One region of the Streptomyces sp. NBC_01224 genome, then DNA from elsewhere that is predicted to be linked to it. Evidence: predicted binding sites of a transcription regulator. Region 1 holds the regulator's gene; each other region holds the start of a gene.
The links. Region 1 encodes HrcA, which represses chaperone genes, less so after heat shock. Its sites were predicted from a motif close to TTNGCACTCNGNNNNNCNGAGTGCNAA; they were not measured.

Region 1 (10,518 bases):
TGATCGAGAACCGACCGCCCTCCGTGGCGAACCTCTTCATCGACCGCGTGGCGGCCACCCCGCACGGGGAGGCCTACCGCTACCCCGTCCCTGCGGCCACCGGCGAGGGACCCGATGAGTGGAAGTCGCTGAGCTGGGCCCAGGCCGCCGAGCGGGTGTACGCCATCGCGGCAGGGCTGATCGGTCTGGGTGTGCAGCCGGAGGAGCGGATCGCGCTCGCCGCCGGCACGCGAGTGGAATGGATCCTCGTCGACCTCGGTGTGATGTGCGCGGGTGCCGCCACCACGACCATCTACCCGTCGACCAACGCCGCGGAGTCGGCGTTCATCCTCTCGGACTCCGAGAGCCGGGTCCTGATCGCCGAGGACGCCGGTCAGCTGGCCAAGGCCCGCGAGCGCCGCGCCGAGCTGCCGAACCTCGCCCATGTCGTCGTCATCGACCCCGAGGGCGCCGGCCCCGCCGAGGACGACCCGGAGGGCTGGGTGCTCACCCTTGCCGATCTGGAGGCCCGCGGCGCCGAGCACCTGGCGAAGAACCCCGATGCGGTAAAGGAGCGGGTCGCCGCCATCACGGCCGACCAGCTGGCCACCCTGATCTACACCTCGGGCACCACCGGCCGCCCCAAGGGCGTACGCCTGCCGCACGACAACTGGTCGTACATGGCCAAGGCCACCGTGGCGACCGGCCTGATCACCAAGGACGACGTCCAGTACCTCTGGCTGCCGCTCGCGCACGTCTTCGGCAAGGTCCTCACCTCCGGGCAGATCGAGGTCGGCCACGTCACCGCCGTCGACGGCCGGGTCGACAAGATCATCGAGAATCTGCCGGTGGTCCAGCCGACGTACATGGCCGCCGTCCCCCGCATCTTCGAAAAGGTCTACAACGGTGTGGCCGCCAAGGCGCGGGCCGGTGGCGGGGCCAAGTACAAGATCTTCCAGTGGGCGGCCGGGGTCGCCCGCGAGTACGCGACGGTTTCGCAGGACAACTTCCGGCGCACCGGCACGGCCTCCGTCCCGTTCGCGCTCGGTGCCAAGCACAAGGTCGCCGACGCCCTCGTCTTCGCCAAGATCCGCGAGGCCTTCGGTGGCCGGCTGCGCGCCTGTGTCTCCGGCTCCGCAGCGCTCGCCCCCGACATCGGCTACTTCTTCGCAGGCGCCGGCATCCACATCCTGGAGGGCTACGGCCTCACCGAGACCAGCGCCGCCTCCTTCGTCAACCCGGGCGAGGCCTACCGCACCGGCACCGTGGGCAAGCCGCTCCCCGGCACCGAGGTACGGATCGCCGACGACGGCGAGATCCTGCTGCGCGGTCCCGGCCTGATGCAGGGCTACCAGGGGCTCCCGGAGAAGACCGCCGAGGTACTGGAGGCGGACGGCTGGTTCCACACCGGCGACATCGGCGAGCTGTCCGTGGACGGTTATCTCCGGATCACCGACCGCAAGAAGGACCTGATCAAGACCTCCGGCGGCAAGTACATCGCCCCGGCGGAGGTCGAGGGACAGTTCAAGGCTGTCTGCCCGTTCGTCTCCAACATCCTGGTGCACGGCGCGGACCGTAACTTCTGCACCGCCCTGATCGCACTCGACGAGCCGACCATCCTCGGCTGGGCCGCCGAGAACGGCCTGGGCGGGAAGCCGTACGCCGAAGTGGTGGCGTCCCCGCAGGCCGTCGCGCTCATCGAGGGCTATGTGAAGCGGCTCAACGAGGGGTTGCAGCGCTGGCAGACCATCAAGAAGTTCCGGCTGCTGCCCCGCGATCTCGACATCGAGCACGGCGAGCTGACGCCCAGTCTCAAGCTGAAGCGGCCGGTCGTCGAGCGTGAGTACAAGGGCCTCATCGACGACATGTACGCAGGAGCCCGCGAGGCGTAATGCGGGTCCTCGCCGACCGGCCGCACGGTGCGGCTGCTTCCGTTTTTCTCTGCTCACTTTCTCTGCTCACTTCGGCAACTCGTCGCTTATGAGCATGGTCCATCTGTCACTCTGTCGGTGTCGTCAGCGGCGCCCAGCGAGAACAGAACGAGAACAGACAGACAGAGCGAGAACAGGTCAGGAGCTGCACCGTGGGGCCCATTCCCTTGCAGCGGGACATCGTTCAGCGTCCCGGTATCACCGTCGGCCATGCGGATGCGCGGCCGGTCGCCCGTACGTCCCTGCCCGGAAACCTCCTCGCGCCCTCCGCCGCCCGCCGGTTCGTCCGGGCAGCGCTCACCGAGTGGACCGGGCTGGGACTGCCGGCGGCCGTGGGCTTCAGCGAACGTCTGGCCGATGATGCGGCGGTCGTCGTCAGCGAGCTGGTGACCAACGCGGTCGTGCACGCCGGGACCAATGTCGAGCTGCTCTGCCGGCTCGAGGAGGCCGCCGAGGACGAGGCCGCGGCCCTGGTGCTGGAGGTCTCCGACCACCACCCGGCCCGTGCCGTACGCAGCGAACGCCCGGAGGCCGGCAGCGCGACGGACGCAGCGGACACGGCGGAGGGCGACGCCCGCACCGGCCCCGAGGAGCCCGCCGAGTACGGTCGTGGGCTCCAGCTCGTCGGCACCCTCGCCGAGCGCTGGGGCATCACCTACCGCACCGGCCTCAAGACCGTCTGGGCCCGGCTTCCCGTCGACGACTGGAACCCGTTCCCCGAACCGTCGGCCGAGTCCGGATTCCAGCAGGGGCTGCGCGCGGCCGAGCTGCTCGCCCCCACCGCCCGGCGGGCCCTTCGCGACGACGCGGACTGGGCCGGCCGCGGCGCGCTCTCGTTCCTCGCCGAGGCCTCGGACCTGCTCGCAGGCCAGCTCGACGAGGACATCGTCGCGGCCCTCGCCGGACAGTTACTGGTGCCCAGACTCGCCGACTGGTGCGCGATCTGGCTGGAGCCCGAGAACGGCGGCCCCGCGGCCGTCCCCCGGCTCGCCAGCGCCTGGCACCGGGACGAGGCCGAGACCGGGCAGTTGCGTACGCTGCTGGAGCAGGACCCGATCCGGCTGCCCGAGCGGGTGGGCACCGGGCCTGTCTCCATGCCCTGGCCCGGCGGCGAGGAGGACGACGGGGAATCCGACGGGCGCGCCGGATCCGCTCTCGCCTACCGGATCACATCGGGCGGCCGGACACTCGGCGCCGTACTCCTCGGCCGGGAGGGCACGGTACGTGTCCCCGACGAAGTGACCGCCCTGATCGAGGACTTCGTACGCCGTGTCGGCCTCGCCGTCGGAGCCGCCCGCGCCTACACCCGGCAGGCCACCATCAGCCGCATCCTGCAGCGCGCGCTGCTGCCCAGCAAGGTCGCCGACATACCCGGCGTCACCAGCTCACTGGTGTACGAGCCCAGCGACGACGGGGTCGTCGGGGGCGACTTCTACGACATCTTCCCGTGCCCAGGCGACCGCTGGTGCTTCGTCCTCGGTGATGTACAGGGCAGTGGCCCCGAAGCCGCCGTCGTCACCGGCCTTGCCCGGCCCTGGCTGCGGCTGCTGGCCCGTGAGGGTTTCGGCGTCGGCGAAGTGCTGGACCGGCTCAACCGGCTGCTCCTCGACGATGCGATGGAGGCTGCCGAGGCGGCCGCGCTCATGGTGGCCGCGGCGGGCGGCCAGCAGACGGCGGACACCGGGCAGTCCCGCTTTCTCTCCCTGCTGTACGGGGAACTCGTGCCGCTGCCCGGCGGTGGCGTGCGCTGCACCCTCGCCAGCGCCGGCCACCCGCTGCCGCTGCTGCTGCGCCCCGACGGCGAGGTGCGGCCGGCCGCCGAGCCGCAGATGCTGCTCGGAATCTTCGACGACGTCGCGTACGAGAGCCAGAGCTTCGAGCTGGCGCCCGGCGACAGCCTGCTGTGCGTCACGGACGGCGTGACGGAGCGGCGCTCCGGGGCGCTGATGTTCGACGACGGGGACGGTCTGGCCCGGGCGCTGGCCGACTGTGCCGGGCTGTCGGCGGACGGGATCGCGGACCGGATCAAGCGGGCCGTGCACGAATTCGCCGAGCGGCCGCCCGATGACGATCTGGCGCTGCTGGTGCTGCAGGCGGGGTGAAGGCGCGGCGGGGCGGCCGGGGGTGCTTGCTGTGGCCCGGGTGCCGCGGTGCGGCCCGCGAGCGCGTGGCCCTTCGTGATCAAGAACGTGGCTCGGAGGTCCCCGGCGGCGAGTGACAATGGGCGGTATGCCTTCCGTACTGCCCGATGGTGAACCCGTACCCGACGACGGGGCGCTGCCCCGCCATGCCCTGGAAGGCGCCGCCGACCGGCCGCTCGGCTTCTACCTGCATGTGCCGTACTGCGCGACCCGCTGCGGCTACTGCGACTTCAACACCTACACCGCCACCGAGCTGCGCGGCTCCGGCGGTGCGCTGGCCTCCCGGGACAACTACGCAGCCCATCTGACCGGCGAGGTCCGCCAGGCGCGCAAGGTCCTCGGTGACGATCCGCGTCCGGTCCGTACGGTCTTCGTCGGCGGCGGCACACCGACCCTGCTGGCCGCCGGAGACCTGGTACGGATGCTGGGGGCGATCCGCGACGAGTTCGGGCTCGCGGACGATGCCGAGATCACCACCGAGGCCAACCCGGAATCCGTCGATCCGGCGTATCTGGCCGAGCTGCGGGAGGGCGGCTTCAACCGGATCTCGTTCGGGATGCAGAGCGCGCGGCAGCATGTGCTGAAGATCCTGGACCGTACGCACACGCCGGGGCGGCCCGAGGCGTGTGTCGCCGAAGCGCGGGAGGCGGGCTTCGAGCACGTCAACCTCGATCTGATCTACGGCACGCCCGGGGAGTCCGACGACGACTGGCGGGCCTCGCTGGACGCGGCGATCGGTGCGGGGCCGGACCACGTGTCCGCGTACGCGCTGATCGTCGAGGAGGGGACGCAGCTGGCCCGGCGGATCCGGCGCGGCGAGATCCCGATGACCGATGACGACGCCCATGCGGACCGGTATCTGATCGCGGACGAGGCGATGACCGCGGCGGGCTTCTCCTGGTACGAGGTGTCGAACTGGGCCCGCACGCCCGAGGGCCGGTGCCTGCACAACGAGCTGTACTGGCGCGGAGCCGACTGGTGGGGCGCCGGTCCCGGGGCGCACAGCCATGTCGGCGGGGTGCGCTGGTGGAACGTGAAGCATCCGGGGGCGTACGCGCAGGCTCTGGCCGAGGGGCGGTCGCCGGGGGCCGGGCGCGAGATCCTCTCCGCCGAGGACCGGCGGGTCGAGCGGATCCTGCTGGAGTTGCGGCTCGCGGACGGGTGTCCGTTGTCGCTGCTGGCACCGGCGGGGCTGGGCGCGGCGGGGCGCGCGGTGGAGGACGGGCTGCTGGAGCGGGTGCCGTACGGGGAGGGGCGGGCGGTGCTTACGTTGCGAGGGCGGTTGCTGGCGGATGCGGTGGTGCGGGATCTGGTGGACTGAGAGGGCGGGTGCGGGGCCGGGTGGGGTGCGGGTGCGCCTGCGGCGGGCCTGTTCCCCCCTTGCCCGCTCCCTCCCGTATCCGGGGCTCTGCCCCCGGGGGCCGGCGAAGGGGCTACTGAGGCGGCGCCGTCACGAAGTCGATCAGGTGCTCCACGGAGCCCAGCAGTGCCGGTTCCAGATCCCGGTACGAGCGCACCGTGGACAGGATTCGCTGCCAGGCCGCACCCGTGTTCTCCGGCCAGCCCAGAGCGCGGCACACGCCCGTCTTCCAGTCCTGGCCGCGCGGGACCACCGGCCAGGCGGCGATGCCCACGGACGACGGCTTCACTGCCTCCCACACGTCGATGTAGGGGTGGCCGACCACCAGCACGTTCGCGTCCGAGACCTGGGAGGCGATCCGGGACTCCTTGGAGCCCGGGACCAGGTGATCGACCAGAACGCCCAGCCTGGCGTCCGGGCCGGGGGAGAATTCGCGCACGATGGCCGGGAGGTCGTCGATGCCCTCGAGGTATTCGACGACCACGCCCTCGATCCGCAGGTCGTCGCCCCAGACCCGCTCGACCAGCTCCGCGTCGTGGCGGCCCTCCACATAGATCCGGCCCGCCCGCGCGACCCGGGCGCGCGCCCCGGGGACCGCGACCGAACCCGATGCCGTACGCGTGGGGCGTACGGGAGCGGCCGCCGACGGGCGCACGAGCGTGACCACCCGGCCCTCCAGCAGGAAGCCGCGCGGCTCCATCGGGAACACCCGGTGCTTGCCGAAGCGGTCCTCCAGGGTCACCGTCGGACCCTGGGCCGTCTTCTCGCAGCGGATCACCGCACCGCAGAATCCCGTGGAGACCTCCTCCACGACCAGATCGGGATCGGCGGGCACCTCGGGAACGGGGGCGGACTTCTTCCACGGCGGGGTCAGGTCCGGCTGGTAGCTGCGCATCGGATGACGATAACGACCTCGCCCACGATTGGCAGTGGGAGAAGGAGCGGCGTCCGGGGCCTTCGAATCCAGGGCGGAGGTCCCGGACACCGCGACGCCGCTGACAATCGCGGGCGAGGTCGTAGGACGACAACACGTCACGACACGCCGAAGCGGACGGCCAGTTGGTCACGCTGGTCCTTGATGAACGCCGCGTCCACCACCGCTCCGTGCCCCGGAACGTACACCGCGTCCTCGCCGCCCAGCGCCAGCAGCCGGTCCAGCGCGGCCGGCCAGCGGGACGGGACGGCGTCCCGTCCCGCCTGCGGTTCGCCGGATTCCTCGACCAGGTCGCCGCAGAGCACCACCGCGGGGGAGCCGGGGACGAGCAACGCCAGATCGTGGCCGCTGTGGGCGGGGCCCACGTTCGCCAGCAAGATCTGACGGCCGCCGCCCAGATCGAGCGTCCACTCGTCGCGCACTTCATGGTGCGGCGCCACCAGCGCACCGGCGGCCTCGGCCGCATCGTTTTCGGACACTCCGTGGCGCACCGCGGAGGCGTGCAGATCGTCCGCCCCGAGCTTCATCAGCCCGGCCATGCCGACCGCTCCGTACACCTGGGTGCCGGCGAACGCGGCGGTGCCCAGTACGTGGTCGAAATGGGGGTGGCTGAGTGCGATATGCGTCACCTTCCGGCCGAGCAGGGCCTGTGCCTGGATCCGGATTTCCTCACCTTCGCGGAGTGTTGATCCGGTGTCGTAGAGCAGCACTCCATCCGCTCCGACCACCAGTGCGACTGTCGCATCCCACCCGGGGAGGCGCCGTCGGCCCACTCCGTGACCGAGTCGCTCCCAGCCGAACTCTTCCCAAGAGGCGTCCATACCGCGACGCTATCGGCAACGACCTGCGCAGTCTCGCGGTAGCGTGACCGGTCGCCCTTGCTAGGCCCCCACTCGGCCGCCGTACACTGGCCGGGGGATTGCTGGCACTCGTGAGGACAGAGTGCCAGGGGGATTCCTGGGAATGAAGCAGGAACGGCCCGAGAACCACCGAGGAAACACAGCTGGAGGTGTGCGCGATGCTCAGCGAACGCAGACTCGAAGTGCTGCGCGCCATCGTCCAGGACTATGTCGGCACCGAGGAGCCCGTGGGCTCCAAGGCGCTCACGGAGCGGCACAAGCTGGGGGTCTCCCCGGCCACCGTCCGCAACGACATGGCGGTGCTGGAGGACGAGGGCTTCATCGCCCAGCCCCACACCAGTGCGGGACGCATCCCGACGGACAAGGGCTACCGGCTCTTCGTCGACAAGCTTGCGGGCGTCAAGCCCCTCTCGTCGCCGGAACGTCGTGCCATTCACAATTTCCTCGACGGCGCGGTCGACCTCGACGATGTCGTGGGCCGCACCGTACGGCTGCTCGCGCAGCTGACCCGGCAGGTCGCCATCGTGCAGTACCCCTCGCTGACCCGGTCGACGGTTCGGCATGTGGAGCTGCTGTCACTGGCAGCCGCCCGGCTGATGCTCGTGCTGATCACGGACACCGGCCGGGTCGAGCAGCGCATGATCGACTGCCCTGCGCCGTTCGGTGAGACCTCTCTCGCCGATCTGCGGGCCCGGCTCAACAGCCGGGTCGTCGGACGCCGTTTCGCGGATGTCCCGCAGCTGGTGCAGGATCTGCCGGAATCCTTCGAGAGCGAGGACCGGGGAACCGTCTCCACCGTGCTCTCCACCCTGCTCGAAACCCTCGTCGAGGAGACGGAGGAGCGGTTGATGATCGGCGGCACCTCCAACCTCACCCGCTTCGGGCACGACTTCCCTGTGATGATCCGGCCGGTGCTGGAGGCATTGGAGGAGCAGGTCGTGCTGCTGAAGCTGCTCGGCGAGGCCAAGGACTCGGGCATGACCGTACGGATCGGGCACGAGAACGCCCACGAGGGGCTCAACTCCACGTCCGTCGTCGCGGTCGGCTACGGTTCGGGCGACGAGGCAGTCGCCAAACTCGGCGTGGTCGGACCGACCCGCATGGACTACCCCGGAACGATGGGAGCGGTACGCGCAGTGGCACGTTACGTCGGACAGATCCTGGCGGAGTCGTAAGTGGCCACGGACTACTACGCCGTACTCGGCGTGCGCCGCGACGCATCTCAGGACGAGATCAAGAAGGCATTCCGTCGGCTCGCTCGTGAGCTGCATCCGGATGTGAACCCCGATCCGAAGACCCAGGAGCGGTTCAAGGAGATCAACGCCGCTTACGAGGTGCTGTCGGACCCGCAGAAGAAGCAGGTCTACGACCTCGGCGGCGACCCGCTGTCCGCCTCCGGCGGCGGTGGCGCGGGCGGATTCGGACAGGGCGGCTTCGGCAACTTCTCCGACATCATGGACGCGTTCTTCGGTACGTCGTCGCAGCGCGGACCCCGTTCGCGCACCCGGCGCGGCCAGGACGCGATGATCCGGCTGGAGATCGATCTCGCCGAGGCCGCGTTCGGCACCACCAAGGACATCCAGGTCGACACGGCCGTCGTCTGTGCGACCTGCAACGGCGAGGGCGCCGCACCCGGCACCTCCGCCCAGACCTGTGACATGTGCCGCGGCCGCGGCGAGGTCTCCCAGGTCACCCGGTCCTTCCTGGGCCAGGTCATGACCTCGCGGCCCTGCCCGCAGTGCCAGGGCTTCGGTACGGTCGTGCCGACCCCGTGCCCGGAGTGCGCCGGCGACGGCCGCATCCGGTCGAGGCGCACGCTCACCGTGAAGATCCCCGCCGGTGTCGACAACGGCACCCGCATCCAGCTCGCGGGCGAGGGCGAGGTCGGCCCCGGCGGCGGCCCGGCCGGGGATCTGTACGTGGAGATCCATGAGCTGCCGCACTCGGTGTTCCAGCGCCGCGGCGACGATCTGCACTGCACGGTCACCATCCCCATGACGGCGGGCGCGCTCGGCACCAAGGTGCCGCTGGAGACGCTCGACGGCCTGGAGGAGGTTGACATCCGGCCCGGCACCCAGTCCGGCCAGTCGGTCCCGCTGCACGGCCGCGGCATCACGCATCTGCGGGGCGGCGGGCGTGGCGATCTGATCGTGCACGTCGAGGTCTTGACCCCGGCGAAGCTGGACCCGGAGCAGGAGCGACTGCTGCGGGACCTGGCGAAGCTGCGCGGCGAGGAGCGGCCCACCGGCCAGTTCCAGCCCGGGCAGCAGGGGCTGTTCTCCCGGCTGAAGGACGCCTTCAACGGGCGCTGACGGCCCCCGCACACCGTTCCCTGCCGCCGGACGGGCTCGCCTGCCGAGCCCGTCCGGCGTTTGAGGACAAAATGGACCGTAGGCCGCGCACGCCGAGGCATGCAGGACGTGACACGATGCGGTCATGTCATCCGTGTTGACCGATCTCTGCCGGTATCCGGTCGTGCAGGCCCCGATGGCGGGTGGTGCGTCCTGTCCGCAGCTCGTCGCGGCCGTCGCCGAAGCGGGCGGGTTGGGCTTCCTCGCCGCCGGATACAAGACGGCGGACGGCATGTACAACGAGATCAAACAGCTGCGCGGGCTGACCGGTCAGCCCTTCGGCGTCAATCTCTTCATGCCGCAGCCGGGTCTCGCCGACCCGAGCGCCGTCGAGGTGTACCGGCATCAGCTGGCCGGTGAGGCCGCCTGGTACGAGACCCCGCTCGGCGACCCGGACTCCAGCGGCGGCGACGACGGCTACGAGGCCAAGCTCGCCATCCTCCTGGAGGACCCGGTCCCGGCAGTCTCGTTCACCTTCGGCTGCCCGACACGCGACACCCTCGACGCGTTCGCCGGCGTCGGCACGTACACCGTCGTGACGGTCACCACGCCCGAGGAGGCCCAGGCCGCCCAGTGGGCGGGGGCCGACGCGGTCTGTGTCCAGGGCATAGAGGCGGGCGGCCACCAGTCCACCCACCGCGACGACCCGCAGACCGACGGCACCGGGTTCGGACTGCTCTCCCTGGTGTCCCAGGTCCGCGAGACCGTACAGGTGCCGATCATCGCCGCGGGCGGGCTGATGCGCGGGTCCCAGATCGCCGCGGTGCTCGCCGCGGGTGCGGAGGCGGCGCAGCTCGGCACGGCGTTCCTCGTCTGCCCCGAGTCCGGGGCGAATCTGCTGCACAAGCAGGCACTGACCAACCCGCTGTTCGTGCGGACCGCCCTGACCCGGGCGTTCTCCGGCCGCCCGGCCCGCGGCCTGGTCAACCGCTTCATGCGCGAGCACGGCCCGTACGCCCCCG
Region 2 (10,518 bases), 2.0 Mb from region 1:
GTGCTCGCCGTCGAACGGCAGTCGTGGGCCGGGCCCGGGGCGAAGGAGCGCGCGATCCGCGAACAGCTCGGCATCTCGCCCACGCGCTACTACCAGCTGCTGAACGCGCTTCTCGACGACCGCCGCGCGCTGGAGGAGGACCCGGTGACGGTGAACCGCCTGCGCCGGGTCCGCGACGCGAAGCGAGGGCGTCGCTGAACCGGCACCCTCTCAGCGGGAGACGGTGATCATGACGGGTTCCGCGGTGCCGGTGACGCGCAGTGCCTCGACGAAGACCTCCGTGAGCCAGGCCGCCGCGTCCAGGGACCACACGGGCACCCGGCAGCGGAAGGCCAGGGCCCGGCGCATCCCTTCGGTCTGCATTTCGCCGGTCAGCGGCAGGGCCAGGCCCGGGAGGTCCACATCGGTGGTCGCCGGCTCGACGGTCACGCTTCCGTAGGTGCACGCCAGCGCCTCGTCGCGAACGCGCCCGGCACGGCCGGCCAGCTCCGCCTCGCGACCGGACACGGTCACGGTGATCTCCTTGACCGCTCCCGGATCGGCCAGCTCGTACCAACCGGCGGAGTACAGGAGGGCGGCGGCGGGGTCCGGCGCCAGGTGCACCGGTGCGACGGTGTGTATGCCGGTGACGCGGACGTCGCCCACCTGCCGCAGCACGTCGCCAAGGACCGTCGCCACGGGCAGGACGGGCAGTCGTTGCCGGTTCAGGCGGGAGGCCACGTCCACCTGGAGCCAGCCGATCTCCCGTACGCGCCCGTCCTGCCTCCAGTCCTCCCCCGCGTCGTTCGATGTTTCACGCTCGCGCGGCAGTCATTCGCTACGTGTCCGTCACACCGCAGACGCCGCCCATATGCCGCTTCGCCCATGGCTGTGCCCGGCGGTACGCCTATAGGCTCGGCCCCATGGGCAGCAATCCGCACGTACCCGCGCCGAGCGAGATCCCGTCCGAGCTCCCGACCCCCACCACCCCGCCCGGCCGAGAAGCCCTGGCCGCGATCCTCGCGCGCCCGGACCGTGCTGTCGTCGCACTCGATTTCGACGGGACCCTCGCCGACATCGTCCCGGACCCGGAACAGGCCCGCGCCCACCCCGACGCCGTCGACGCGCTCGTCGCGCTCGCCCCGAAAGTGGCCTCCATCGCTGTGATCACCGGCCGCCCGGCCGGCGTCGCGGTCCGCCACGGCGGCTTCGCCGGGGTGCCTGGGCTCGACCACCTCGTGGTCCTCGGCCACTACGGCGCCGAACGCTGGGACGCCGTCTCCGGCACCGTCCATGCCCCCGCCCCGCACCCCGGCGTGGCCGCGGTCCGTGCCGAACTCCCGGGCGTGCTCGACCGGTTCGGTTCATGGCACGGCACCTGGATCGAGGAGAAGGGCCAGGCGCTCGCCGTCCACACCCGCCGCGCCGTCGACCCGCAGGCCGCGTTCGAGGCCCTGCGCGGCCCCCTCGGCGAGCTCGCCGCCCGGCACGGGCTGATCGTCGAACCGGGCCGCCTGGTCCTGGAATTGCGCCCGCCGGGCACGGACAAGGGCGTGGCGCTCGCGCGGTACGTACGGGAGCTGGACGCCGAGTCCGTTCTGTACGCGGGTGACGACCTGGGTGACCTCGCCGCGTACGCCGCCGTGGAGAAGCTCCGCACCGAGGGCCCCGACGGTATCCCGGGCCTGCTGGTCTGCAGCGGCAGCGCGGAGGTGCCGGAGCTGGCCGAGCGGGCCGATCTGCTGCTGAACGGCCCGGGAGCCGTCGTCGACTTCCTGGCAGCCCTGGCGCGACAGCTCTAGCCCGCTCCGGCTCACTCCCGCCGCAGCGCGTCCAGCTGGTCCAGGAACCATTGCTGCGGCGGCAGCGCCACCGCCGCCGCGGCCAGCCGCTCCGTGCGTGCGGCCCGTTCGTCGTCCGCCATCGTCAGAGCCTCGTGCAGCGCCGCCGCCGTCGCGGACACGTCGTACGGGTTCACCACGACCGCGTCGCTGCCCAGCTCCTCGTACGCCCCCGCCTCCCGCGACAGCACCAGCGCGCAGCCGTGGTCGGAGACGACCGGCACCTCCTTGGCGACCAGGTTCATGCCGTCGCGGATCGGGTTGACGAGCGCCACGTCGGCCAGCCGGTACGCGGCGAGCGAGCGGGCGAAGTCGTCCTTGACGTGGAGCACGACCGGCGTCCAGCCCGCCGTGCCGTACACGGCGTTGATCTCGTCGGCGACCCGCTGCACCTCGGCCGTGTAGTCGCGGTACACCGCCAGGTCCTGCCGCGAGGGGTACGCGAAGGCGACATGGACGACGCGCTCACGCCATTCCGGCCGCTTTTCGAGGAGCTCGCGGTACGCGAGCAGGCCACGCACGATGTTCTTGGACAGTTCCGTTCGGTCCACTCGTACGATCGTCCTCCGGCCGGGGCCGACCTGCTTGCGCAGCGCCGCCATCCGCTCGTCGACGTCCGCCTCGTGCGCGCGTCCGCGCAGGAAGCCCGCGTCCGCACCGAGACCGTGCACCCCGATCCTGGTCCGGCCGGTGCCGCCCAGGATCTCCGTACAGCAGCCGATGAACGCGTCCGCCCAGCGCCGGGTCAGGAAGGCCGCCCGGTCCGCGCCCAGGATGCCGTGCAGCAGCTGCTCGGCGATGTCGTCGGGGAGCAGGCGGAAGTAGTCGACGGGGGCCCACGGGGTGTGCGAGAAGTGGCCGATCCGCAGGTCGGGGCGGAGCTCGCGGAGCATGCCGGGCACCAGCGCCAGGTGGTAGTCCTGCACCAGCACCGACGCACCCCTGCCCGCCTCCTCGGCGAGCGCCTCGGCGAAGGCCCGGTTGTATGTCTCGAACGACGCCCACTGCCGGCGGAACTCCGCGTCGAAGACCGGCTCCAGCGGCGTCTGATACAGCATGTGGTGGACGAACCAGAGCACCGAGTTCGCAATGCCGTTGTACGCGTCCGCGTGGACGGCCGCGTCGATGTCGAGCATCCGTACGCCCTGCTCACCGACCCCGCGCCGGACCGCCTCCCGGTCCCCGTCACCGAGCGCGGCGCACACCCACAGTTTGTCCTTGACGGCGCTCAGCCCGGAGACGAGCCCGCCGCCGCCGCGCTTCGCGTCGAGTGATCCGTCCGTGGCGAGGGTGTACGACACCGGGCCGCGGTTGGACGCAACGAGGACCTGGGCAGCGGACTGGGCTTCGTACGCGGAGACCATGTTGCGGAATCTAGCCAGATCGCGAACCGCCCAAACGTGCGAAGTCAGGCCGCGCGGCGCGAAACGTACTCCTCGATCTCGCGCATCGGGGGCCGCTCCTCGGTGTCCACCGCATGGGTGCGCGGTACGAAGCCGTCCTCGCCGCGCTCGAACTGGGTGAGCGAAGGCCGTACCAAGTGGCTGCGGGACAGGCGTAGTTGAGCGGTCCGGTAGATCGTCGCGGCCATCCGGCCGAGCGCCTGCCCGTCCTGGTGGCGGTGTTTGCGCACCCCCACGTCGACCTGGGCCAGCGCGTCCAGACCCACCGTGTGCAGCGCATCGACCAGGAGGCCCAGTTCCACTCCGTAGCCGACGGGGAAGGGCAGCCGTTCGAGGAGGGAGCGGCGTACGGCGTACTCCCCGCCCAGCGGCTGGACGAAACCGGCCAGTTGCGGCCAGTGCAGATTGAGCAGCGGACGGGCCACCAGCTCGGTGACGCGACCACCCTGACCTGCGGTGTCACCGAAGGGACGGTCGTACATCGCCTTCACGAACTGTACGTTCGGGTCGGTCAGCAGCGGGCCGACGATGCCGGAGACGAAGTCCGCCGAGAAGTCCTTCAGATCGGCGTCGATGAAGCAGACGATGTCACCGCCGGTCACCAGGAGCGACCGCCACAGCACCTCGCCCTTGCCGGGCACGGCGGGTATCCGGGGGAGGATCTCGTCCCGGTGCACCACCCGGGCGCCGGCCTCCCGGGCCACCTTCGCGGTGGCGTCCGTGGAACCGGAATCGATCACCACGAGTTCGTCGACCAGCTGGACCTTCTCCATCAGCTCGCGCCGGATCGTCGCGACGATCCGGCCGACCGTCGCCTCCTCGTTCAGCGCGGGCAGTACGACGCTCACGCTTCCGCGGTGCGGGTCCCTGGCCTTGGCGGCCAGGAGACGGTCCAGCGGGCGGTCGGCGGCCGACCAGGAACGCCTGGCCAGCCAGCGTTCGACCTCTTCCAGCACGGTCGATACTCCCTGTATGTGATCCATCTCGCGGTTCGGACGACTATCTCAACTGTCCGGTGCTTCGGTTACAGTCTTGAACAACGCGGATGGCCGTCGCATGTCGGGGTCAGTCCGCCAATAAATGCCTGGATCGGTGATCCAGTGCCACAGCGCTCATCCAGAGGGACTGAGGGAACGGCCCGTTGAAGTCCCGGCAACCCTCCTGCCGACCGCGAGGTCACGGTGGGGAAGGTGCCAATTCCGTCTTGTGGCGAAACGCGTCGCAAGGAAGATGAGGAGAAAGGGCCTCCGCCATCATGGCCGTGCAGACTGTTGCAGTAAGCACCAATTCTTCCGCCGAAGCTGTCGACCTCGGACCCGCCGCGGCGCTTTCCTGCCGCGAGTGCGGCGAGCGTTTCGAGCTCGGCCCCATTTTCGCCTGCGCGTCCTGTTTCGGGCCGCTCGAAGTGGCGTACGACCTGCCGAGCGGCTCCCCCGACGAGCTGAAGAAGCGCATCGAGGCCGGACCCAACAACATCTGGCGTTACGCGCCGCTGCTGCCGGTCCCCGCCGATGTCGCGGACAAGCCCAACATCAACCCCGGTTTCACCAAGCTGGTCAAGGCCGACAACCTCGCCCGCGAGCTGGGCGTCACCGGCGGTCTGTACGTCAAGGACGACTCCGGCAACCCGACGCACTCCTTCAAGGACCGCGTCGTCGCCATCGCCGTCGAGGCCGCCCGCGCCTTCGGTTTCACCACCCTCTCCTGCTCCTCCACCGGCAACCTCGCCGGTGCGGTGGGTGCCGCCGCAGCCCGCGCCGGCTTCCGCTCCTGCGTGTTCATCCCGCACGACCTGGAGCAGGGCAAGGTCGTCATGGCCGCGGTGTACGGCGGTGAGCTGGTCGGCATCGAGGGCAACTACGACGACGTCAACCGCTTCTGCTCGGAACTCATCGGCGACCCGCTCGGCGAGGGCTGGGGCTTCGTCAATGTCAACCTGCGCCCGTACTACGGCGAGGGCTCCAAGACCCTGGCGTACGAGATCTGCGAGCAGCTCGGCTGGCAGCTGCCCGACCAGATCGTCATCCCGATCGCATCCGGATCGCAGCTCACGAAGATCGACAAGGGTCTGCAGGAGCTGATCAAGCTCGGTCTCGTCGAGGACAAGCCGTACAAGATCTTCGGCGCCCAGGCCGAGGGTTGCTCCCCGGTCTCCACCGCCTTCAAGGCCGGTCACGACGTCGTGCGGCCCCAGAAGCCGAACACCATCGCCAAGTCCCTGGCGATCGGCAACCCGGCCGACGGCCCGTACGTCCTGGACATCGCCCGCCGCACCGGCGGCGCGGTCGAGGACGTCGACGACGAGCAGGTCGTCGATGCGATCAAGCTGCTGGCGCGCACCGAGGGCATCTTCGCGGAGACGGCGGGCGGGGTGACGGTCGGCGTGACGAAGAAGCTCATCGAGGCCGGTCTGCTCGACCCGACGCTGACCACCGTCGTCCTCAACACCGGTGACGGCCTCAAGACCCTGGACGCGGTGGCCGCCACCTCGCAGGCGACCGCGACGATCCGCCCGAGCCTGGACGCGTTCCGCGCGGCCGGCCTCGCCGTCGGCTGACCACCCGAGACCGAAGAAAGGCACCCCTCATGAGCGTCAAGGTCCGCATCCCCACCATCCTCCGCACCTACACGGGCGGCCGGGCCGAGGTCCCGGCCGAGGGCTCGACCCTCTCCCAGGTCATCGAGTCCCTGGAGCAGAACCACCCGGGCATCGCCGCCCGCGTCCTGGACGACCAGGGCAAGCTGCGCCGCTTCGTGAACGTGTACGTCAACGACGACGACGTGCGTTTCGAGGGCGGCCTGGAGACGGCGACGCCGGACGGCGCGGGCATCTCGATCATCCCGGCAGTCGCAGGCGGGTGCTGACCGTCCGTCCGACTTCACCGCGTTATCGGTATTGCCCCCTCCGCGAGAGAAGCGGAGGGGGCAATTCTGCATGGTTGAGCGCGGTACAGTGTGGGAAGTCCCCCCAGCTGCCCGTGCCGCCCGCATATGAGAATGCGCCCGGCCGCGACAAGAAGCAGCCAAAGTGTTCGATCTCCTTGCGCCATAAGTCACCTTTGCCCGGCCCGACTTGCCCTGGAATCTCATGAATTCCTCATATTCGGGCGTTCGGTGCTGCCCAGAATTCTCGTCCGATTGACCTGTTGCAGAGGGCAGTTGGGCAGATACATTCGGCCGCGGTCGACGCGTTCCGGCGCACGCACCCTCTCCTGTCGGGGGGTGAGTTCTGACCCGGGTCCGCGAAGTGCGGTCCTGTGCAAGGGCCAGTAATAGGGGAGTTAGGCATGGCTCAGGGCACCGTCAAGTGGTTCAACGCGGAGAAGGGGTACGGCTTCATCGCGGTCGACGGTGGTGCGGATGTTTTCGTCCACTACAGCGCGATCCAGATGGACGGGTACCGCACCCTCGAAGAGGGTCAGCGAGTTGAATTCGAGATCTCGCAGGGCCAGAAGGGGCCGCAGGCGGACATGGTCAAGCTCGCCGTCGGCTGAGCTCGACGCGGTCGGCCAACGACACTACTCACGCACGGAGGGCCCGTACCCCTGGGGTACGGGCCCTCCGTGCGTCCGGGTCCGCGGCCATCCGTGAGTGGTTGTCGTTGTCCACATCCCGAGGCGGACGCTTGCACTCCAGGGGGTCGAGTGCTAATCATTGGCGTTAGCACTCTCCAGGTGAGAGTGACAGAACTTGGACCGGGCCGGTGAGGCCCGCAGGTCCGGTGGGGCAAGGAACCACCGGTCAGGCAGGCCGTCCGTCGCGGGCGCCACTCGGTCCGGAGCAATCCACCCCTGTCCGGGAGGACCACTTCACATGGCCAAGATCATCGCGTTCGACGAGGAGGCCCGGCGCGGTCTCGAGCGCGGCATGAACCAGCTCGCCGACGCCGTCAAGGTCACCCTTGGCCCCAAGGGTCGCAACGTCGTCCTTGAGAAGAAGTGGGGCGCCCCCACGATCACCAACGATGGTGTTTCCATCGCCAAGGAGATCGAGCTGGAGGACCCGTACGAGAAGATCGGTGCGGAGCTGGTCAAGGAGGTCGCCAAGAAGACGGACGACGTCGCCGGCGACGGTACGACCACCGCCACCGTTCTCGCCCAGGCTCTCGTCCGCGAGGGCCTTCGCAACGTCGCCGCGGGTGCCAACCCGATGGCCCTCAAGCGGGGCATCGAGAAGGCCGTCGAGGCCGTCTCCGCCGCCCTCCTGGAGCAGGCCAAGGACGTGGAGACCAAGGAGCAGATCGCTTCGACCGCCTCCATCTCCGCCGCCGACACCCAGATCGGCGAGCTCATCGCCGAGGCCATGGACAAGGTCGGCAAGGAAGGCGTCATCACCGTCGAGGAGTCCCAGACCTTCGGTCTGGAGCTGGAGCTCACCGAGGGTATGCGCTTCGACAAGGGCTACATCTCGGCGTACTTCGCCACCGACATGGAGCGCATGGAGTCGTCCCTCGACGACCCGTACATCCTGATCGTGAACTCCAAGGTCAGCAACGTGAAGGACCTCCTTCCGCTGCTGGAGAAGGTCATGCAGTCCGGCAAGCCGCTGCTGATCATCGCCGAGGACGTCGAGGGCGAGGCCCTGTCGACCCTGGTCGTCAACAAGATCCGTGGCACCTTCAAGTCCGTCGCCGTCAAGGCCCCGGGCTTCGGTGACCGTCGCAAGGCCATGCTCGGCGACATCGCCATCCTCACCGGTGGCACCGTCATCTCCGAGGAGGTCGGCCTCAAGCTGGAGAACGCCGGTCTCGACCTGCTCGGCCGCGCCCGCAAGGTCGTCATCACCAAGGACGAGACCACGATCGTCGACGGTGCCGGTGACAGCGACCAGGTTCAGGGTCGCGTCAACCAGATCCGTGCCGAGATCGAGAACTCCGACTCGGACTACGACCGCGAGAAGCTCCAGGAGCGCCTCGCGAAGCTGGCCGGCGGCGTGGCCGTCATCAAGGCCGGTGCCGCGACCGAGGTCGAGCTCAAGGAGCGCAAGCACCGCATCGAGGACGCGGTGCGCAACGCCAAGGCCGCCGTCGAGGAGGGCATCGTCGCCGGTGGTGGCGTGGCTCTGCTCCAGGCCTCGGCCGTCTTCGAGAAGCTGGACCTCTCGGGTGACGAGGCGACCGGCGCCAACGCCGTCAAGCTGGCGCTGGAGGCCCCGCTCAAGCAGATCGCCGTCAACGGTGGTCTCGAGGGTGGCGTCGTCGTCGAGAAGGTGCGCAACCTGCCGATCGGTCACGGTCTGAACGCCGCGACCGGCGAGTACGTCGACATGATCGCCGAGGGCATTCTCGACCCGGCGAAGGTCACGCGCTCCGCCCTGCAGAACGCCGCGTCCATCGCCGCGCTGTTCCTCACCACCGAGGCCGTCATCGCCGACAAGCCGGAGAAGGCCGGCGCGGCCGCTCCGGGCGGCATGCCGGGCGGTGACATGGACTTCTGATCCTGACGGATCGGTAGTTCCTGTACAGCTTTACCGCATCGGCCCCCGGGACCAGCAGGTCCCGGGGGCCGATGTCGTTTCTTTACGGGGGGCGGTGGACGCGCTCACGATGCCCGCCGGAGCACCGTGAGCGCGCGATACCCAGCACGATGGAACTGCGGGAACTGCGGGAACTGCGGAACTACGGAAGCCGGTCGAGGAGCCAGGTACAGAGCTCCTCCGTCACGAGGGTGTGCCCCTCGTTGCGGGACGAGAGTTTGAACTCGTCGAGCCCGCCGGCATTCGGCGGGAGCGCGGAGATGTCCTTGTACAGCTCCGCGTCCGTGTCCGGATCGCCGACGTCGACCGCGCTGACGGCGGGCACGAAGCAGTGCGAGCGGATACGTACGTCGGTCTTGAACCCGAGGAGGGGGTTGAGGGCGTTGAGCCCGTCGGCGAGGATGCCGAACCCTTCCAGCGAGCCGCCGGGTGCGCCGTCGATCGACGGGAGTCCGGACGTGTGCACCTGGTTGGTCTTCAGCGTCACCACCCGCAGCTTCGCGACGAGTTCGTTGTCACCGGGGGACTGCGTGTAGAGCTTGGTGCCCACGACCGACAGGCCCTTGCCCTCCAGGGCCAGTTCGCCGGCCTGCACATCGGTGCCGGTGCCGTTGGCCACGCCGTTGGAGACACCGATCAGCCGCGGCCGCCGCGGCCATTCGCCGATGGCCTCCATCTCCGCGAGGAACGTGGCGCGCTCGTCGCTCTGGTCCGGCGTCCCGTCCCACTTCTCGATGTGCCGCCACAGCAGCTGACGGGCGGCCGGGCTGTTGATCTGGTCGGAGAACCGGCTGTCGAGATCCTTGATGTAGTGCGCGAACGCCTGCAGCGCGATCGGGATCCAGGCGCCGCGGTGCGGGCTGTCGTACGAGAAGTAGAGAGAGGTCTGGTGGTCGATGCTCTGGCTCTCCATCTTGGCCAGCGCGTGCCGGGTGACGAGGCCGCCCATGCTGAACCCGCCGACGGCCAGCGGCGCGTTGCCCTGCCGCTCCGCGATGGCGTGCAGGATCGCGGCCTGCGCGGTCCGGGAGTTGTCCAGAATCGATGCACTGCGCTCGTGGAAGCCGAGAATGATGACGTCGTGTCCGCGACGGCGCAGTTCGCTGATGAGCGCGTAGTCGCCGAACTCCATGATTTCCCAGGAGAAGTCCAGGCTGCTCGGCCCGGTGTTGAATCCGTCGGCGAAGATCACGGGCCGCGTGAGACCCGAGTGTCCCTCGCCGTAGTAGACCCAGGCGGTGCCGCCCGGCAGGTCCCACACGGTGTTGGGCGGCAGTGGGAGGGCGCCGTGCTTCTCGGCGTCCAGGCGGGGTCCGGGGGCGAGGGTGATGGGGGGCTTGCTGTGGAGCTCCGAGACGATTTGCTCGTGGGTCGGTTCGGACATGGTTCGTTCCCCTTTGGGCCGGTTCGTTACAACGGGTGCCAAGGTGAACACACGGAGTAGCGACCAGGAAGGGGAAGTGGATCAAACCACTCCCAGGTGGGAGCCGGTTTCGGACATCCGGCGGTCACGGCAGGCGGGAGCGGATCGGCCGGCCGATCCGCTCGGCTCGTGGGGTCATCGCTGCCCGGACCTCATTCATGCGGCTGAGTACGCCCATGGCCGGGACGGTTCCGGCAGGTCTGGTGGGGGCGTCGACGGGGTTGCCCCGGCATGGTCCGCACCGGCCACCGGTCAGGGCCTCCGCGCTGCCGGGTGCGCGGCACTCGCTGCATTCGAGGGCGCGCAACACCGTCCGCTGTTGTGCCGGAGTGACCCGTTCGGGTGGCATCTTGTCGGTCAGCCGCCTGCGGACGAGGGCCGCCGCGTGGTGGACGGG
Region 3 (10,518 bases), 840 kb from region 1:
GACCGGCCGCCGCGCCCGCTCCGGCGCCGACCCGGCCGTACCCCCCGCCCCTGCCCCATGCGCCGCATCGCCGCCCGCGCCGCTCCCGCCCAGCCCCGTCGCGGCCAGCGCGGCAGCAGTCAGGGCCAGCCCGGCGGCCAGCGCGCTGCGCTGCCGCCACAGAGCCCGCCGCAGCCGGTGCCCACCACCACCGCGCACCCGCAACGGCTCGAACGCGGGCACACCACAGGGCGGGGGAGCCGACGCCGGAGGCCCTGGAGCCATGGCCGGAGCGGATCGTCCAGAGGGCACACACGGGGACGACGGGAACGACTGGGACGACGGGGACGACGGGAACATGGCCAACACCACCTGCCGTGAGGAGTTTCGGACGAACGCCCCTCACGATCCACCGTCCACGAGTTTCCCGCCGAAGCCTGTGGACGGCCCCGGCGTTGTGGATAACCCCGTCACCCACCCACGCGGCGACCGTCACCCACCCACCCCGCTAGGGAAGCTCGATCCCCGTCTCGAGCCCGTCCAGCGCATGCGAGCACGGGCAGTCGCGGTCCGCCTCCGCAGGCAGCGCGGCCACCAGATCGAAGAGCACCGCGCGCAGCCGGTCCACGTTGGCCGCGAACACCTTCAGCACCTCCCCGTGCGAGACGCCCTCCCCGGCCTCCGCGCCCGCGTCGAGGTCCGTCACCAGCGTCATCGTCGTGTAGCAGAGGCCCAGTTCACGGGCGAGGACCGCCTCGGGGTGCCCGGTCATCCCGACCACCGACCAGCCCATCGCCGCATGCCAGCGCGATTCGGCCCGGGTCGAGAAGCGCGGCCCCTCGACCACCACCAGCGTCCCGCCGTCCACCGGCTCCCAGCTCTTCGCGCGAGCCGCCGCCAGCGCGGCCCTGCGTCCATCGGGGCAGTACGGATCGGCGAAGCCCAGATGCAGGACGTTCGGCTCCGCGCCATCGGCCCGGATCTCCCCGTCGTAGTACGTCTGCGTCCGGGCCTTGGTGCGGTCCACCAGCTGGTCGGGCACGAGCAGGGTGCCCGGCCCGTACTCCGGACGCAGGCCGCCCACCGCGCACGGGCCGAGCACCTGACGTACGCCGACGGAGCGCAGCGCCCACAGGTTGGCCCGGTAGTTGATGCGGTGCGGCGGCAGATGGTGGCCGCGTCCGTGGCGGGGCAGGAAGGCGACCCGGCGGCCGCCGACCTCGCCGAGGAACAGGGAGTCACTCGGCTGTCCGTACGGGGTGTCCACACGCACCTCCGTGACATCCTCCAGGAAGGAGTACAAGCCCGAGCCGCCGATGACACCGATCTCTGCGTTCACCATGCGATCACACTAGCGGCGCGGGAAAACGCCGAGGACCCCGCCGAACAGATCGGTGGGGTCCTCGGGGAAGTGCGGTTCGGCTCAGGCGGCCGACGTGCCACTCGTCGAGGACGACGAAGAGGACGCGGCGGACGAAGAAGACGCGGCGGACGAGGAGGAAGCGGACGACTTCGTGTCCGAACCCGAACCCGACCCCGTCGACGAATCGGACGAAGCGGAACCGGACGCCTTCGCCGAGGCCGACGACGGCGTGCTGCTCGACGAGGAGCCACGGCTGTCGTTCCGGTAGAAACCGGAACCCTTGAAGACAATGCCGACCGCCGAGAACACCTTCTTCAGGCGTCCTTCGCAGCTCGGGCACACGGTCAGGGCGTCATCGGTGAACTTCTGCACCGCCTCAAGGCCCTCGCCACATTCGGTGCACTGGTACTGATAGGTCGGCACTTGTCTTCCTCCTGGCACTCTCACTCGATGAGTGCTAACAGTCGTCAATGGTAGCTGCTACGGGCCGCTGTTTGCAGTAATGTCTGTCACCTGCCCGGAGGACAGCGGTCAGGGCTTGGCCGTCATGAGGGCCGCTGGCCTTAGTGAAAAGCTGCCACATTATGTGGCGGAGGAGTCACACCGACGTATTCCGCTGATGCGAGCGCATGAATCGTCACTCTCTGGCCGCGACAGGATCAGGGTGAACCGCGCCGCGTGCGGCCGTGATGGTCGCGCGGGCCGGTGTCAGTCTCGAACGCAGTGACACCAGGGTGACCAGTGCCAGTACGGTCCCCACCAGCGGCACCACAAAACCGGTGCTCGCGCCGTGGGCGTCGGCGAGCCGCCCGGCGACCGTCACCGCGGCCGCCTGGCCGAGGGCGACCGAGCCCGTCAGCCAGGTGAACGCCTCGGTCCGGGCGGATCCCGGAACCAGAGCCTCGACCAGCGTATAGCCGCTGATCAGGGCCGGGGCGATGGAGAGTCCGACCAGCAGTCCGAGTCCGGCCAGCAGCGGCACGGAGTGCACGGCCCACAGTCCGGACGCGGTCAGGGTCAGGGCCGCGTATCCGACGATCAGACGCCGCCGCGGCCCGCTCTTCCAGGCGATGGCGCCGCAGGCGATCCCGGCCAGCATGTTGCCGGCCGCGAAGACCCCGTACAGCAGACCGTTCGCCCCGGGCCGGCCGATCTCCTCGGCGAAGGCGGTCAGCGAGACCTGCATGCCGCCGAATACCGCGCCGATGCCCAGGAAGGCCACCGCGAGCACCCGTACACCCGGTACGGACAGGGCGGACGCATGCCGCTGGGAGGTGCCGGACTCGGTGCTGCGCACCGCGGGCTGCGTGCGGCGCCGCGCGGCGAAGAGCAGTCCGCCGACCAGGGTCAGTCCGGCCTCCGTGATCAGACCGGCCGCCGGGTGCACTCCCGTGCACAGTGCGGTGGCGAGCACCGGGCCGATGACGAAGGTGAACTCGTCCGTCACCGATTCGAAGGCGGCCGCGGTGGACATCAGCGGTGAGGCCTTGCGGCCCGGTGCCGCGCCCAGTACGGCCGCCCAGCGGGCCCGTACCATCGGCCCGATCTGCGGAACGGACGCACCGGTCGGCACGGCCGCCGCGAACAGGGCCCACAGGGGCGCGTCCGCCAACGCCAGTGCCGTCAGCGCCGATACGGACGCCGCGTGCACCAGGACACCGGGCAGCAGCACGGCGCGCTGGCCGAAACGGTCGGCGAGTTTGCCGGTCTGCGGTGCGAACAGGGCCATGGAGACACCCGTCACGGCGGCGACGGAGCCCGCGCTGCCGTAAGAGCCGGTGGTGTGCTGAACCAGTAGCACGATGCCGATCGTCAGCATCGCGAAGGGCTGCCGTGCGGCGAAGCCCGGCAGGAGAAACGTCCACGCACCGGGGGTGCGCAGCAACTGCCCGTAACCGGGGCGGTCGGAGACCGTGGACGCCACGGTCCATGCCTTTCTGCCGCCTGGTGGCCGAGCTCCCGCAGGTCCGGGCCGGCACAGGTGGTGCGGGCTCGTGCGGGTGCTGCCGAGAGCTGTCCTCTTCGCGCGGAACTGCGGTAGATGCCGGGCGCTCAGCAGAGGCGGAGGACGCCACGACCGCCATACGGTCGCGCCAGCTCTGCATCAGGCAGAGTTGGTCGTTCGGGTTGGTCGATCGGGTTGGCCGACCCCACTACGGAGGCCGATCAGGTTTCCTTCATGATACAGGCGGGCATCCTTGTGCACCTCTGATTGTGCGCAAGGCCCCCGCCCCCGCCTCGGATCGACAGCGTGCAGCCCCCGCGGCCCTCTCAGCGGTGCGCTTTCGGCCCGTCGGCCTTCCCCGGCTTCTTCACGGCCTTCAGCGCGTGCGCCACATCATGTGCCACATGAGGCCCGGCGAGGCTCTTGCCACCGCTGCCGCTCGTCCCCAGCCAGCCCGCGAGCTTGCCGCCCTCGCCGACCGCGCGCAGCCGTTCCTCCGCCGCGTCGCGCACCGGGTCGGTGGTGACCACCAGCAGTTCGTCGCCGCGCCGCAACACGGTCGACGGCGCCGGTACGAAGCTCTTCTGGTCCCGTACGACCAGGGTGACCGCGGCCCCGGCGGGCAGCCGCAGCTCCCCGACCTCCACGCCGTGCATCTTCGACTTCCCGGGGATCGCCACCGACAGCAGATGGCCGCGCAGCCGCTCCAGCGGCGCCGACTCGATGCCCAGGTCGGCGGCCTCGGCCGGATCGTCGGCGATCTTCAGGGCCTTCGCCATCCAGGGCAGGGTCGGTCCCTGGATGAGGGTGTACACGACGACGAGCACGAAGACGATGTTGAAGACCCGGGTGGAGCCCTCGACTCCGGACACCATCGGAATGGTCGCCAGGATGATGGGTACGGCGCCGCGCAGCCCCGCCCAGGACATGAACGTCTTCTCCTGCCAGGGCAGCCGGAACGGCGCCAGCGAGATGAAGACCTCCAGTGGACGTGCCACCACGGTCAGTACCAGTCCCACGATGACCGCGGGCCAGAAGTCGTCGTACAGATCGTGCGGCGTGACCAGGAGTCCGAGCAGCACGAACATGCCGATCTGGGCCAGCCAGCCGAGCCCGTCGGCGAAGCCGCGGGTCGCGGGCCAGTGCGGCAGTTTGGCGTTGCCGAGGATCATCGCGGCCAGATAGACGGCGAGGAAGCCACTGCCGTGGGCCAGGGCGCCCGCCGCGTACGCGGACACCGCGATCGCCATCACGGCGATCGGATACAGGCCGGACGCGGGCAGTGCCACATGACGCAGTCCGAACGAGCCGAGCCAGCCGACGGCGAGACCGACGGCCGCGCCGATCGCGAGCTCCAGTGCTATCTCGCCGACCAGTACGTACCAGCTGTCCACTGGTCCCCTGGTCGAGAAGGCGACCACGAGGATCACGACGGGCGCGTCGTTGAAGCCGGACTCGGCCTCCAGTACTCCGGTGACACGGGCGGGCAGCGGCACCTTGCGCAACACGGAAAAGACCGCGGCAGCGTCCGTCGACGAGACGACCGCACCGATGATCAGCGACTGCCGCCAGTCCAGTCCGACCAGGTAGTGCGCCCCGGCCGCGGTGACGCCGACGCTCACCGCGACGCCGACGATCGAGAGCATCGCGGCAGCCGGCAGTGCGGGTTTGATCTCTTTCCACTTCGTGCCCAGGCCACCCTCGGCGAGGATCACGACAAGTGCGGCATAGCCGATCACCTGGGTCAGTTCCGCATTGTTGAACTTGACGTCGAAGATGCCGTCCTGCCCCATGGCGACCCCGATGCCGAGGTACAGGAGCAGGCTGGGGAGCCCGCTGCGGGACGAGATGCGCACCGCTGCCACGGCGACGAGCAGGACGAGTGAGCAGACGAGCAGGAGTTCGTTGAGCGTGTGGACAGTCAGTGGCCGTTCCTTCCCTGCGTACGCCTGCCGAATTCGACCCTCGGCATCGGCCGTTGGCGGCCGGTACTTCGTTACCTTACCTAATCTTTAACGCTTTCTTGACGCGTTCGATCGTTCGTACGATCGCTGCGCAATTCGAACCATGCCGATGCCGCGTCAGAGCGGCCCGGGCGCTGCGCCTATGGTTGCTCCTGCACTCCCAGGACCACCTGCCCCTCGAAGGACAGCGATGCCCGCCAACACAACCGCCTCTTCCGGCACCACCGGTTCCGCCGGTGGGAAGACCGGCAGGAAGAAGGGGCGACGTGCCCGCCTGATCGTGATCGTTCTGGTGCTGGCGCTTGTCGCGGGTATCGGATACGGCGCGTTCTGGTCCGTATCGACCGTGCGGGCCTCGTACCCGCAGACGACCGGTTCCATCAAGCTCGACGGCCTCGACGGCAACGTCGACGTCAAGCGCGACAGCTACGGAATCCCGCAGCTGTACGCGGACTCCGATGCCGATCTCTTCCGCGCCCAGGGCTTCGTCCAGGCGCAGGACCGCTTCTGGGAGATGGACGTCCGCCGCCACATGACGGCGGGCAGGCTCTCCGAGATGTTCGGCTCCGGACAGGTCGAGACGGACTCCTTCCTGCGCACGCTCGGCTGGCGCAAGGTCGCACAGGAGGAGTACGACAACGTCCTGTCCGCGGACACCAAGAAGAACCTCCAGGCGTACGCGGACGGCGTGAACGCCTACCTCAAGGGGCGCGACGGCAAGGACATCTCCGTCGAGTACGCCGCCCTCGGCTTCACCAACGACTACAAGCCGGCCGAGTGGACCCCGGTCGACTCGGTCGCCTGGCTCAAGGCGATGGCCTGGGACCTGCGCGGCAACATGCAGGAAGAGATCGACCGCTCGCTGATGACCAGCAGGCTCGACGCGAAGCAGATCGAGGACCTCTACCCGGAGTACCCGTACAAAACGCATGATCCGATCGTCAGCCAGGGCGCGATCTCCCCGGTCACCGGAAAGTTCGACCCGGACGCGACACCGTCGACGAGCATCGGCTCGAGCACCATGGCGGGCGCGACCGAGGGCCTGAACACCCAGCTCTCCTCGCTCTCCGACACCCTCGACCAGATCCCGGCGCTGCTCGGCCCGAACGGCAGCGGCATCGGGTCCAACTCCTGGGTGGTCTCCGGCAAATACACGACGACCGGCAAGCCGCTGCTCGCCAACGACCCGCACCTGGCGCCCCAGCTGCCCTCGCTCTGGTACCAGATGGGGCTGCACTGCCGCGAGATCACGAAGACCTGCCAGTACGACACCGCCGGCTACACCTTCGCCGGAATGCCCGGCGTGATAATCGGTCACAACCAGGACATCGCCTGGGGCTTCACCAACCTCGGTGCGGACGTCACCGACCTCTTCCTGGAGAAGGTCTCCACCGACGGCTATCTCTACGACGGCAAGGTCAAGCCGTTCACCGTCCGCAAGGAGACCATCAAGGTCGCGGGCGGCAGGAGCCGGGAGATCACCATCCGCGAGACCAACAACGGTCCGCTGGTGTCCGATCGCAGCGGCGAGCTGGAGAAGGTCGGCCAGAAGGCCCCCGTCGCCGGCGCGGCTCCGGACCGGGCCGACGGTTACGCGGTCGCCCTGAAGTGGACCGCGCTGGAACCCGGCAAGTCCATGGACGCGGTCTTCGAGCTCAACCGCGCCAAGGACTTCACGAGCTTCCGGGCGGCGGCCGAACACTTCGAGGTTCCCTCGCAGAACCTGATCTACGCCGACACCAAGGATCACATCGGCTACCAGGCACCTGGAAAGATCCCGGTCCGCCTCCAGGGCGACGGCACGATGCCCAGCCCCGGCTGGTCCTCGAAGTACGGCTGGAAGAAGGAGCCGGTCCCGTTCGAGGAGCTTCCCTACGAGTACGACCCGAAGCGCGGCTACATCGTCACCGCCAACCAGCCCGTCATCGACGAGAAGAAGTACCCCCACCTGCTCACCAAGGACTGGGGCTACGGCGCCCGCAGCCAGCGGATCAACGACCTCATCCAGTCGAAGATCAAGGGCGGCGGGAAGATCTCGACCGAAGACATGCAGAAGATGCAGATGGACAACACCAGCGCGATCGCCGCGCTGCTGGTGCCCGAGCTGATGAAGATCAATATCTCGGACAAGAGTGTCCGCGAGGCACAGAAGCTCCTGGAGGGCTGGGACTACACCCAGGAGTCCGACTCGGCTGCGGCCGCGTACTTCAACGCGGTCTGGCGCAACATCCTCAAGCTGGCCTTCGGCGACAAGCTGCCCAAGGAGCTGCGGGTCGAGGGCGAGTGCCTCAATGTGCCCCGGGCCGACACCTCCGGCCCGGTCGACGAGCAGGACAAGCTGGTGCGCGAGTGCGGACGGCGCGACGCGGACACGGCACAGCCGGACGGCGGTGACCGCTGGTACCAGGTGGTCGCCAACCTGATGGACGACCAGAACAGCGACTGGTGGAAGTCGCCGAAGAGCGGCCGGGACGAGGCGACCGGGAACCGGGACGAGCTCTTCGCCCGTGCCATGGAGGACGCCCGCTGGGAGCTGACCGCCAAGCTCGGCAAGGACATCACCACCTGGAGCTGGGGCCGGCTGCACCAGCTGACCCTGAAGAATCAGACCCTCGGCACCGAGGGCCCCGGTCTGCTCCAGCGGGTCCTCAACCGCGGTCCGTGGAATCTCGGCGGTGGCGAGGCCGCGGTGAACGCCAGCGGCTGGAACGCGGCGGGCGGCTACGACGTCGTCTGGGTTCCGTCGATGCGGATGGTCGTCAACGTGGATGACTGGGACAAGTCCCGCTGGATCAACCTCACCGGCGCTTCCGGGCACGCGTTCAGCGCGCACTACACCGATCAGACCGACAAATGGGTCAACGGTGAACTGCTCGACTGGTCCTTCGGGACGAACGCCGTCGCCAAGTCGACGACCGACACCCTGACCCTCAAACCGTAGGGCCCATCCGGCGGGTCACGGCCGGTGTCACCACCACGTCGACGGGGTGGTCGTGCGGTTCCTCAGGGACCTGCGCGACCACCTCGTTGTCGTAGAGCAGGACGACCAGCGCCGGATGTGCCCCCGCCGCGGCGAGCCGGGCCAGCACCCGGTCGTAACTGCCGCCGCCACGACCGAGCCGCATGCCGCGCGCGTCCACTGCGAGGCCCGGCAGCAGGACCGCGTCGGCGTCCAGGACCGCGTCGGGACCGAGGCGCTCCCCGTCCGGCTCCAGCAGCCCGCGGCCGGCCCGGACCAGACGACCGGCTCCTTCGTAAGGCGCCCAGTCCAGATCGTTGTCCGCGAGGAGCACCGGCAGCAGCACCCGTACGCCCCGCTCACGCAGCGCGTCCAGCAGGGCGCGGGTGCCCGGCTCACTCCCCACCGAGACATATGCGGCGACGGTTCGGGCCCCGGACAACTCCGGAAGATTCAATGCGCCCCGGGACAGAACCAACGCGGCGTTTTCCACGTCTTCCTGAGGCAGAAGGCGCCGCGCGGCCAGCAGTTCACGTCTGAGAAGCGCCTTTTGGGACATATTGCCGTTCATTGGGCACCTTGAATCTCTTGTATGCGTATATAGGCGTACAAAATTAACCGGAGCCTCATCTTCCACCCATACGCACCGGTTATGGTTCTGCGCATGACTCAGTCGCACACCAGGATCAGCAAGGCTGTCATCCCGGCCGCAGGCCTCGGTACCCGTTTCCTGCCGGCTACCAAAGCCACTCCCAAGGAGATGCTGCCTGTCGTCGACAAGCCTGCGATCCAGTACGTCGTCGAGGAAGCGGTGGCCGCCGGTCTCTCCGACGTACTGATGATCACCGGCCGCAACAAGCGCCCCCTTGAGGACCACTTCGACCGCAATTACGAACTGGAGTCCGCGCTCACCCGCAAAGGAGATGCCGAACGGCTCCAGAAGGTCCAGGAGTCGAGCGACCTGGCCACCATGCACTACGTCCGGCAGGGCGACCCGCGCGGCCTCGGCCACGCCGTGCTGTGCGCCGCACCGCACGTCGGCGACCAGCCGTTCGCGGTCCTCCTCGGCGACGACCTGATCGACCCGCGCGACCCGCTGCTGGCCCGCATGGTCGAGATCCAGGAGCGCGAGGGCGGCAGTGTCATCGCGCTGATGGAGGTCGCGCCGGAGCAGATCCACATGTATGGCTGCGCGGCCGTCGAGCCCACCGCCCAGGGCGATGCGGTGCGCGTCACCGGCCTGGTCGAGAAGCCCGACACGGCCGAGGCGCCCAGCAACCTCGCCGTCATCGGCCGTTACGTCCTGGACCCGGCCGTCTTCGACATACTGCGTAAGACCGAGCCGGGCCGCGGCGGCGAGATCCAGCTCACCGACGCCCTTCAACTCCTCGCCGAGGACGAGAAGATCGGCGGCCCCGTGCACGGCGTCGTCTTCAAGGGGCGCCGCTATGACACCGGTGACCGGGGCGATTACCTCCGTGCCATTGTCAGACTCGCGTGCGAACGTGAAGACCTGGGCCCGGACTTCCGGACCTGGCTCCGCAGTTACGTCACCGAGGAGATGTAGCACTTTGAGCAGCACGATCTGGTCGGTGGACGAGCACCTGGAAGACATTCTCGGCGCAGTGCGACCGCTCGAACCCATCGAGCTGCAACTGCACGACGCACAGGGCTGCGTCCTCGTCGAGGACGTCATCGCGCAGATCGCCCTGCCGCCCTTCGACAACAGCTCGATGGACGGGTACGCGGTCCGTGTGGCCGATGTCGAGGGCGCCGACGAGGAGTTCCCCGCGGTGCTCACCGTCATCGGTGACGTTGCGGCGGGCAGCGGCGGGCTGCCCGGCGACCGGAGCGTCGGCCCGGGCGAGGCCGCCCGCATCATGACCGGCGCCCCACTGCCGGCCGGCGCCGAAGCCGTGATCCCGGTCGAGTGGACCGACGGCGGTACGGGCGGCGGCCCCGCCGACACCATGCGCGCCCACCGCGACGCCCCCGAGGGCGCGGGCGGTGAGGTCCGCGTCCACCGTCCCGTCGAGGCCCGCGCCCATGTCAGGGCCCGTGGCAGCGACGTCAAGCCGGGCGATCTGGCCCTGCGCGCCGGATCGGTGATCGGCCCGCCGCAGATCGGGCTGCTCGCCGCGATCGGCCGCCCGACGGTGAAGGTACGGCCCCGGCCGCGCGTCGTGGTCATCTCGACCGGCAGCGAACTGGTGCAGCCCGGCGAGGAGCTGACCGGCGGCCGGATCTACGACTCGAACAGCTTCGCGCTCACGGCCGCCGCCCGGGACGCCGGAGCGATCGCCTACCG

Region 2: groL (chaperonin GroEL) is a predicted target of HrcA. The motif match lies at 6,848-6,874, and genes of this name have one in related genera.
Region 3: OG609_RS23970 (FmdB family zinc ribbon protein) is a predicted target of HrcA. The motif match lies at 1,777-1,803, and genes of this name have one in related genera.

The regions. Positions count from the first base shown of each region.
Region 1 covers NZ_CP108529.1:6,177,104-6,187,621, forward strand. Annotated here, with positions in the region: gene OG609_RS27745 (AMP-dependent synthetase/ligase) at 1-1,871, shown strand, start outside; gene OG609_RS27750 (ATP-binding SpoIIE family protein phosphatase) at 2,078-4,012, shown strand; gene hemW (radical SAM family heme chaperone HemW) at 4,131-5,372, shown strand; gene OG609_RS27760 (DUF3097 domain-containing protein) at 5,485-6,306, opposite strand; gene OG609_RS27765 (MBL fold metallo-hydrolase) at 6,444-7,166, opposite strand; gene hrcA (heat-inducible transcriptional repressor HrcA) at 7,364-8,380, shown strand; gene dnaJ (molecular chaperone DnaJ) at 8,381-9,517, shown strand; gene OG609_RS27780 (nitronate monooxygenase) at 9,642-10,518, shown strand, end outside.
Region 2 covers NZ_CP108529.1:4,150,964-4,161,481, reverse strand. Annotated here, with positions in the region: gene OG609_RS18290 (DUF3263 domain-containing protein) at 1-198, shown strand, start outside; gene OG609_RS18285 (hypothetical protein) at 211-720, opposite strand; gene otsB (trehalose-phosphatase) at 903-1,781, shown strand; gene OG609_RS18275 (alpha,alpha-trehalose-phosphate synthase (UDP-forming)) at 1,793-3,184, opposite strand; gene OG609_RS18270 (glucosyl-3-phosphoglycerate synthase) at 3,229-4,179, opposite strand; SAM riboswitch class I at 4,333-4,460, shown strand; gene thrC (threonine synthase) at 4,479-5,780, shown strand; gene OG609_RS18260 (MoaD/ThiS family protein) at 5,810-6,088, shown strand; gene OG609_RS18255 (cold-shock protein) at 6,511-6,717, shown strand; gene groL (chaperonin GroEL) at 7,037-8,659, shown strand; gene OG609_RS18245 (esterase/lipase family protein) at 8,841-10,082, opposite strand; gene OG609_RS18240 (hypothetical protein) at 10,207-10,518, opposite strand, start outside.
Region 3 covers NZ_CP108529.1:5,336,872-5,347,389, forward strand. Annotated here, with positions in the region: gene OG609_RS23960 (hypothetical protein) at 1-339, opposite strand, end outside; gene OG609_RS23965 (S-methyl-5'-thioadenosine phosphorylase) at 488-1,321, opposite strand; gene OG609_RS23970 (FmdB family zinc ribbon protein) at 1,403-1,765, opposite strand; gene OG609_RS23975 (MFS transporter) at 1,980-3,266, opposite strand; gene OG609_RS23980 (potassium/proton antiporter) at 3,614-5,152, opposite strand; gene OG609_RS23985 (penicillin acylase family protein) at 5,442-8,192, shown strand; gene OG609_RS23990 (5-formyltetrahydrofolate cyclo-ligase) at 8,182-8,781, opposite strand; gene galU (UTP--glucose-1-phosphate uridylyltransferase GalU) at 8,875-9,777, shown strand; gene glp (molybdotransferase-like divisome protein Glp) at 9,782-10,518, shown strand, end outside.